DNA from 2 places in the Bradyrhizobium sp. USDA 3650 genome. Region 2 is predicted to be linked to the other one. Evidence: predicted binding sites of a transcription regulator. Region 2 holds the regulator's gene; the other holds the start of a gene.
The links. The regulator LexA, encoded in region 2, represses DNA repair genes until DNA is damaged. The targets are predictions, from matches to a motif close to TGTTCNNNNTGTGTTCNG.
Positions count from the first base shown of each region.

Region 1: a site for LexA is predicted at 2,264-2,281, ahead of ACVIN2_RS08190 (ImuA family protein). Genes of this name have one in related genera too.

Region 1 is NZ_JBSRZG010000001.1:1,701,088-1,705,638, forward strand. Features, by position in the region: gene ACVIN2_RS08185 (Y-family DNA polymerase) at 1-1,516, opposite strand, end outside; gene ACVIN2_RS08190 (ImuA family protein) at 1,413-2,201, opposite strand; gene ACVIN2_RS08195 (putative DNA modification/repair radical SAM protein) at 2,362-3,597, shown strand; gene ACVIN2_RS08200 (UdgX family uracil-DNA binding protein) at 3,597-4,551, shown strand, end outside.
Region 2 is NZ_JBSRZG010000001.1:232,096-236,646, reverse strand. Features, by position in the region: gene ACVIN2_RS01130 (HAD family hydrolase) at 1-547, shown strand, start outside; gene ACVIN2_RS01125 (hypothetical protein) at 716-907, shown strand; gene ACVIN2_RS01120 (molybdopterin molybdotransferase MoeA) at 1,134-2,345, shown strand; gene lexA (transcriptional repressor LexA) at 2,521-3,222, shown strand; gene ACVIN2_RS01110 (hypothetical protein) at 3,712-4,146, shown strand; gene ACVIN2_RS01105 (GAF domain-containing protein) at 4,368-4,551, shown strand, end outside.

The DNA of each region.
Region 1 (4,551 bases), 1.5 Mb from region 2:
GACCGTCGCGAAAGATCCAGAAGCGCAGGCCCTCGGCATCCTCGATGCGGAAATAATCCCGTGTCAGTTGCTTGCCGTCCTGCCGCCACCATTCCATGGCGATGCGCTCGGGGCCCTCCACCCGCACCACCGCATGCTGCGCGCGGCGCCAGGTGAATTGATGCGGCGGCCCGTCGGGCACGGTCGCAAACGGCACATTGATCGGCTCAGGCTTGTCGAACAGCCGCAACGGACGCAGTGGCGGCTCAGTCTCGGTGCGCGCGGGCCATTCGGCCTGCATCGCCACGGCGAGATGATGCTGCGCCGGCGCCGCCAGCACCGCACATTCAGGGATATGGGTATCCTCAGGCAGATGCACGACGACGCGCTTTCCGCCGATGCGTGCGGCGATGCGGTCGATCAGCGCGGCAAGCTCGTCATTGTCGTGGACATGGGCGTCGAGATCGCGCTGCTCCTGCACCACGATTTCGGTGCGGCTTGCCGACAGCCGCACCATGTCGAAGCCGAAGCCGGGATCGAGGGGATCGGCGAGCGCATCGAGGCGCTCGCGGAACAGCCGGTCGATGACTTTGCTTTGCGTCACCGGCCGCCCGGTCTCGACCATGATCGCGCGCACCGCGCCGTCGGTACGGAAGAAGGTAGCCTCTAATCGTCGCGCGCCCTTGCCCTGCTTCTCCATCGACGCGATCAACGTGTCCGCCAGGCGCGACAGCGTCATCGCGATCATGGTGTCGGTAGCGATCGGCTCGGCAAAGCGTTTCTCCACGATGTAATCGGGCAGCGGCTTTCGTGGATTGATCGGTGCATCGCCCTGCCCCAGCGCATGGGCGAGCAACGTGGAGAACCGTGCACCGAACCGCGCCGTGATTTCGCTCGGCGTGCGCGAGGCCACATCGCCGATGGTCTTCAGGCCGGCGCGTCGCAGGCCGGTGCTGATAGCCTCACCCGCGCCAAGCGCGGACACCGGAAACCGGCTGATTGCCGCCGCCTCCCCGCCATCGGCAACGATGGTCCCTGAAGATTGCCGCGTCAGCGTGCGCGCGCAGACCGAGGTGCCGGCGATCGCCGCGCTGACGGCAAAGCCCTGGCGGTCGAGGGCACGGACAAGGGTTTGCAACAGCGCAGCCTCGCCGCCGAACAGATGCGCGCAGCCGGTGATGTCGAGGAACAGCCCGTGCGGCGGATCGAGCGCCACCAGCGGCGTGAAACGATCGCACCAATCGGCGATGTCGCTGATCGTCTTGGCATCGGCCACGGCATCGGCGTCGAACACCTTTAGATCCGGACACATCGCCCGGGCATTGGCCAGAGGCTGGCCGATATACAGACCGAGGCGCTCGGCCGCCTCGTCCAGCGCATGGATCACCAGCGCGTTGCTATCCTTGGCAACGACGATGCTGGGCGCATTATTTTCATGCAGTCCGACGTTGCCGAAGAACCGCTGGATCCGATCGATGGGCAGGCGCGGCAGCCACAGGCTGAGGATACGCCGACGATTCAGAGAACTGGCACTCATCACATTTCCATTCCATGATCCACCGGCCGCACGGGCCATGACGATTGCGCAGGAGCTCGGCATCGAATCGCGGCGCGCCCCAAGCGCTCCACATCGCGCCCGGCGGCGAATGCGCCGCGCGCAGCATCCATCTGGTCTCGGCGGTCGAGGGTAAAGGTTGCGCGGCCATCCGCAGCAACAGGCCGGTGACACCGGAAGATTGCGCAGCCAATGTCAGCTTGCGGCTCGCCACCAGATCGAACTGCCTGGTCTCGCCCCAGAGCTCGAGCACGACGGCGCCCAGCGCGTCGCAGGCGAGTGCATCAGCCGACGTGCGCAGCGCGCTCTCCACGTCGGCGGCGCGCACCATCACCATGCGGCGCGGATCGAGACCGATCTCGGCGAGCCCGCTCATCGACAGCGCACCGGTTTCAATGTCTGAAAAATCCTGCCGCACCCACAGCAGCGGCTTGCGCGCCGTCACCCGCCCCGCAAGTCCGGTGACAAAGCCCGTCGCGGCTGCGCCCTGACGTCCTTCGCAAAACACCTCGTGGATTGCCGCGCGCGCGAGCCCGCCCTTCAGCGCGTTGTCGGCCTCGCTATGGCCAAGCGCGACACGGTCGCGATGATGCACGACCTCCGCCGTCTCGATGCGCTCGATCTGGCCACGCAAGGCTGCAAGCGCGCTTATTCGTGCGCCGCTCATACGCCGCTCCTCAAGGGTGATTGCCGATGGCTCTCAAAAAGAGAACCAGCGGCTAGCTCATTTGTTCATGATATGTTCTAATATAAAGCTAACGACGCCCCGGGAGTCAATCGAATTGGCGGGCCTTGGGATTCATGAGCTGAATCAAAGGGATTCCAATATGGACGTGCAACGCAAGCTGGAAATCCTGGCGGACGCCGCCAAGTACGACGCGTCCTGCGCCTCCAGCGGCACCGAGAGGCGGGATTCCAGCGACGGCAAGGGCATGGGCTCGACCGCGCCCGGCATGGGCATTTGCCATTCCTACGCGCCGGATGGCCGCTGCATCTCGCTGCTCAAAGTGCTGCTGACCAACGCCTGCAATTACGACTGCCTCTATTGCGTCAACCGCGCCTCCTCCAACGTGCCGCGTGCCCGCTTCACCATCGACGAAGTGGTCAAGCTGACGCTCGACTTCTACCGGCGCAATTACATCGAAGGACTGTTTCTCTCCTCCGGCATCATCCGCAACCCCGACTACACCATGGAGCAGGTGGTGAGCGTCGCGCGCAAACTGCGCGAGGAGCATCACTTCCGTGGCTACATCCATCTCAAGACGATCCCGGAGGCCGATGATGCATTGATCTCCGAGGCTGGCAAATATGCCGACCGTCTCTCCATCAACATCGAGATGCCGCAGGAGACGAGCCTGCAGCAATTCGCGCCAGAGAAAGACGTGCGCGCGATCCGCCGCACCATGGGCCGGCTGCGGCTGAAGCTGGACGAGGCCGAGGAAAGCCGCAGCGCGAACACGAAAGCCAAGCCGCAGCGCTTCGCGCCGGCCGGCCAGAGCACGCAGATGATCGTCGGCGCCGACGCGGCCTCCGACCACACCATCCTCCACACCAGCGCCAATCTCTACGGTTCATACAGGCTGAGGCGCGTCTATTATTCCGCGTTCAGCCCGATCCCCGATGCCAGCCGCGCGCTGCCTCTGCGCGCGCCGCCCTTGCTGCGCGAGCACCGACTCTACCAAGCCGACTGGCTGATGCGGTTCTACGGTTTTGATGTCGGCGAGATCGTCGACGACAGTGCGATGCTGCCGCTCGACATCGATCCAAAACTCGCCTGGGCATTACGCCACCGCGACCGCTTCCCGCTCGACGTCAACCGCGCCAGCCGCGAGGAATTGTTGCGCGTGCCGGGCTTCGGCACCAAGGCCGTCGAGCGCATCATCGCGGCGCGCCGCACGACCACGATCCGCGTCGCCGATCTCGCGCGGCTGCATGTGCCCCGCAACAAGGCGCTGCCGTTCATCGTCCTCAGCGATCACCGGCCCCCGCCGCATCGCCTCGACGAGGCACGGCTGATCGAACGGTTCAAGCCGAAAGCAACGCAACTGGGATTTGGCTTCTGATGCAGTACATCACACTCGAGAACGAAACCGATTTCGATGGCTGGCGCAAAGCCGCACGTATCCTCGTGCTTCACCAAATGAAACCGGCCGATGTCACTTGGGCCGTGCAGGGCGGCGAAGCGGAGCTGTTCGCGACGCCCTCGCCGTCTCCGCTGCCGGCGGCTGGCGATAGCACCTTCAATGTGCCTGCAAAATTCGTCGAGCTCGCCAAGGCCGCGATCCTGCATCGCGATCCCGAGCGTTTCGCGATCCTCTATCGCCTGCTGTTTCGGCTGAAGGACAATCACGACCTCATCGAGGTCGCGACCGATCTCGATGTCGCGCAAGTCACGGCCATGGCAAAGGCGGTCTACCGCGACGAGCACAAGATGCACGCCTTCGTGCGCTTCCGCGAGATCGGCAGGGAACGCGAAGCACACTACGTCGCCTGGTTCGAGCCGGAGCATCACATCGTCGAGCTCGCCGCGCCGTTCTTCGCCAAGCGCTTTGCCGACATGCCCTGGTCGATCCTGACGCCAGATTTGTGCGCGCATTGGGATGGCCACGCTCTCTCGTTCACATCAGGCGTCAGCAAGAGCGAGGCGCCGAGCGAAGACCGGCTGGAGGAAACCTGGCGGCGTTACTACGCCAGCATCTTCAATCCGGCCCGCCTGAAGGTGAAGGCGATGCAGGCCGAGATGCCGAAGAAATATTGGAGGAACCTGCCCGAGGCTTCGATCATTAAGCCTCTGATCGAGGACGCCGAGCGCATGACCGGCGCCATGATCGCCAATGCCGCAACCGATCCGCACAAGCCTCAAAGGCGGCCGGAGGCTCCGATGAAACGCAAGCTTGCTGCCGACGATCTCGAAGCGCTCCGCGAGGAGGCCGCTCACTGCCGCGCCTGCCATCTCTACAAGGACGCGACCCAGACCGTGTTCGGCGAGGGCCCGAAGTCCGCCAATATCATGCTGG
Region 2 (4,551 bases):
GGCGATCGCCTGCTGGGCGGGACATGCCGGCTGCAAGCCCGAAGCCATCGTCGCGCGCTATGTGCGGGACAGCGAAGCCTATCGGCTGCACGAGATGGGGAAGATCAGCGATGAGGACTATTTCGCCTCATTGCGAGCCTCGCTTGGAATCGGCATTTCGGACGCGCAGTTCCTGGAAGGCTGGAACGCGATCTTCGCCGGCGAAATGCCTGACATCGCCGAGCTGCTGCCGCGCGCAGCGAAGCAGATGCCGCTCTACGCTTTCTCCAACACCAACCGGCCGCACGTGGACCATTTCTCGAGGGAATATGCCGGCGTCCTCGGCCATTTCCGCGAGCTGTATTTGTCGTCCAGCATCGGCTTGCGCAAACCGGATGCGCAGGCCTTCGACCACGTCGTTGCGGCAATCGGCGTGCCCGCCGGGCGCATCGTGTTCTTCGACGATCTTGCCGAAAACATCGAGGGAGCGCGGGCGCGCGGCTTGACAGCGGTGCATGTGACCTCGCCGCGTGACGTCGGGAACGCATTAAAGGCATTGGGCATCTGACGACGAGGCGTCGTCGCGAAACCCTTGGCGGCACGGCCCAACGGGAACAATTTTGAAAAATTGAGGAACCCAATCACTTTGTGCATTTTTATACAGAGTTCCCGGAACGGAATACCGCCTTCCGGACTCTTAGAGTCCGTTGGGACTTCTACGAACGGATGCATCATCGTGCTGGGCAAGACCTACCTCACCAAGCAGGCCTCTCTTCTTCTTGAATTCGCCAGGACAACCTCAGATTCGGAGCTTTCCGCCAAGCTCGTGAGCAAGGCCGCCGACCTGAAATCCCAGGCCGATCCGCTGCCCGACAAGGATCAGGGGCCCAAGGCGCCCGACGTAACTCCCGGGCAGCCAGGGAGCTGATCGATCCAGGCCCGGGGCGCTCGTCGTTCTCGCCCTTCCATGACCACTCTCCTGCCGATCTGTCGGGTTCTTCGGATCATGCCGCGACGCGCGCGATCCTGCCTTCCGGAACAATGTGAAGCGGCGGGATGACTGCGCGCGCTCAGCCGTTTTTGCCTCTGCGCCCGCGCTCGGCTAGAAGATTTGCGGAACATTCGCCCGAACGTGCCGAGCAGGAGTTTTCGCCGTGGCCTTGATGCCGGTTTCTGACGCGCTTGCCGCGGTGCTGGCGGGTGCAGAGCCGCTGCCGGAAGAAATGATCTCCCTCGACGAGGCCTACCATCGCGTGCTCGCGCGTGACGTCGCGGCGCGGCGCACGCAGCCGCCGCAGGCGATGTCGGCGATGGACGGCTACGCGGTGCGCGCGGCCGATGCCGCGACGATCGATTCGGAGCTCACCGTCATCGGCGAAGTCGCGGCAGGCCGACCGTTCGCGGGGACGGTCGGCGCCGGCGAAGCCGTGCGGATCTTCACCGGCGGCGTCGTTCCCGGTGGCGCGGACGCCGTCGTGATCCAGGAGGATACGGTCGCCGCCGGCAAGCGCATCACGATCAAGGAAGCCGCGATCGCCGGTCGGCACATCCGCGCCGCAGGCGTCGATTTCCGCGAGGGCGACGTGCTCCTGCGCAAGGGAAGTCGTCTCACCGAGCGCGACCTCGCGCTCGCCGCCGGGATGAACCATCCGCACCTTGCCGTTTTCAGGCGTCCGAGGGTCGCCATTCTCGCCACCGGCGACGAGCTGGTGATGCCGGGCACCACGCCCGGCCACGGCCAGATCGTCTACTCCAACGGCTACGCCCTGCACGCGCTCGCCCGCAGCGAGGGCGCCGAGACCATCGACCTTGGTATTGCCGCCGACACGCTGGAGGCGACCACCGCCGGCATCCGCCGCGCCCGCGAGAGCGGCGCCGACATCCTGATCACGACCGGCGGCGCATCGGTCGGCGACCACGATCTGGTCCAGCAGGCACTGAGGGAGGAAGGCATCGCACTGGCGTTCTGGAAGATCGCGATGCGGCCAGGCAAGCCGATGATGCACGGGCGGCTCGGCGCAATGGGGGTGATCGGCCTGCCGGGCAATCCCGTGTCGTCCTACGTGTGCGCTTTCCTGTTCATGGTGCCGCTGATTCGCGCCCTGTCGGGCCGTTCGGTGATTCACCATCGCCGTGAACGCGCCGTGCTCGGCCGCGAAATCGGCGCCAACGACCAGCGCGAGGACTATCTGCGCGCGCATCTGGAGGAGCGTGACGACGGCACGCGCGTCGTTCTTCCCGTCAATCATCAGGACTCTTCGCTGCTTGCGAATCTCGCTGCAGCACAAGTACTTCTCGTGCGCGCACCGTTCGCGCCGAAGGCCGAAGCCGGCACGGCTTGCGAAGTGTTGCGGCTCCCCGTCTGAGCGTCCGGCAATGCGCGTTCCGCGAACTTTGCTCTGTTCACGGTAAATTAAGCAGTTGCGGAACATGTATCGAACATATAGTGTCCGTTCATGATTTGTTTCGAGTATGTAGCGGCTTATTGCCGAACTCTGCGTCTCGGAATCGGACGACATCAACCGGGGGACTTTGGTCGAGATGTTAACGCGCAAACAATACGAGCTTCTGCGGTTCATCAGTGAACGTCTGAAGGAAAGCGGCGTGCCGCCCTCCTTTGACGAGATGAAGGATGCGCTCGATCTGCGCTCGAAGTCGGGCATCCATCGCCTGATCACGGCGCTCGAGGAGCGTGGCTTCATCCGACGCCTGCCCAACCGCGCCCGTGCGATTGAAGTCATCAAGCTGCCGGAGCTCCAGGCAGCCGCAGGCAGCCGCCGCGGCTTCACGCCGAGCGTCATCGAGGGCAATCTCGGCAAGGTGCGTGCGAGCTCCAGCCTGCCCGCGGACGACGGCGAACGTCCCGTCGCGGTGCCGGTGATGGGCCGCATCGCGGCCGGCACGCCGATCGAGGCGTTGCAGACCCGCAGCCATACTATCAGCGTACCGCCTGACATGCTCGGCTCGGGCGAGCATTACGCGCTCGAAGTGCGCGGTGATTCCATGGTCGAGGCCGGCATCCTTGACGGCGACATGGCGCTGATTCAGCGCAACGAGAGCGCCGATACCGGCGACATCGTGGTGGCGCTGATCGACGACGAGGAAGCGACGCTGAAGCGCTTCCGCCGCCGCGGCGCCTCGATCGCGCTCGAGCCCGCCAACGCGGCTTATGAGGTCCGCATCCTGCCGCCCAACCGGGTGAAGATTCAGGGCAAGCTGATCGGGCTTTACCGGAAGTACTGATACCGGGCGTCCTTGATACCGGGAGTCCTTAGTATCGGGAGTACTTCATACGGGAGGTGCTTGGCGCCTCGCGCGCTTCCTACCGGCATCGCCGGTCAGATTGGAGCGGATCATCGTCCGCTCCGGCTGGATAGTCGTTCTGGTTCTGCACAGACTATCCGGCCCCTCCTTCGGCTGGCTCCTCGCGACGCCCACGAAACAGCACCGCTTCAAACGGCACCGCTTCGCGGCTCGAGTTCGAGGAAACACCATCCGGCGATCAAGTTCGACCGCCGCAGCCAAGCCGGCGATATTCGCGCACGCGCCTCCCGAATGCATCGCAACTCGCTTTGTTCCTATTGAACTCGGGAAAGATAATGTGATCGCGGCTCGCGGAAACCAGCCGCAGATTTGCCCACAACCAAGCAGAGCGTTCATGCTTCAACTCTGATAGAGGCCTGCGCCTCGATTAAGAGACGCGGGTTGCTATCCCAGCATGAGGAGCACCCGATGTGTGACTACAGCCTGCATGCCGTCGCGTCGCGACCCGCCGAAGTCGGCGAGACGATCGTCACGACAAGCTTCCGCGGCACCTCGACGCGCGGCTTCGCCTCGGCAGCCGATCCGTCCGTTGCCGTCTGCCTGCTGCCGGGAACGGAGCTCGCCTTCGCCGACGACGTTCGCTACGACAATCGCTGGATCTGGACGCGCACCATCAATTCCCGCGTGGGCAAGTTCGGCAAGATCGACCCGCACGTTCCCGACCGCCATCATGACGCGATCGAATTCCCCGACGGCAAATATGTGCTGGTGACGCAGCTCGTCGAAGGCCAGCGCGCGACCGTGTTGCAGCTGCCGGTAACTCAGTCGGTCGCCGAGCGAGAGCACAAGGCGCAGATTATCGCCGACCGGCAGCCGACCGTCAGGCACCTGCCGATCGGCTGACACAGCCGCCTCCGGCTACGAGGTCGGAGGTCAGGATTGAATTGCCATCGCCGGCCGTGGCCGGCGAGATGGCGTGGTTTGCGTCCGCGAAAACCAATCGGATGGACCAAGCCCGCACCTCTCCGCCGCACGAAGTTTGAGCCGCCCTGCCTGAATTTTGAACGTCCGCTTCGCAGCCAAATGACCGATGCTGTCAGGGCTTGAGACGGCGGACACGCTCGATGAAAACCTTCCTTCGCGTCGTTGAACTCTGGGTGCCCGATCGGACGCGCACGCGGCTGGAGTTTGGTGGCGGTCTCTATGGCGAAGGGCTGTCCGCGTTCAAGGCCGTCAGCGAAGAGCTGCACTTCGGATATGACGAGGGACTTCCGGGCAAGGCCTGGGCCGCGGGCCGCCCCGTGATCC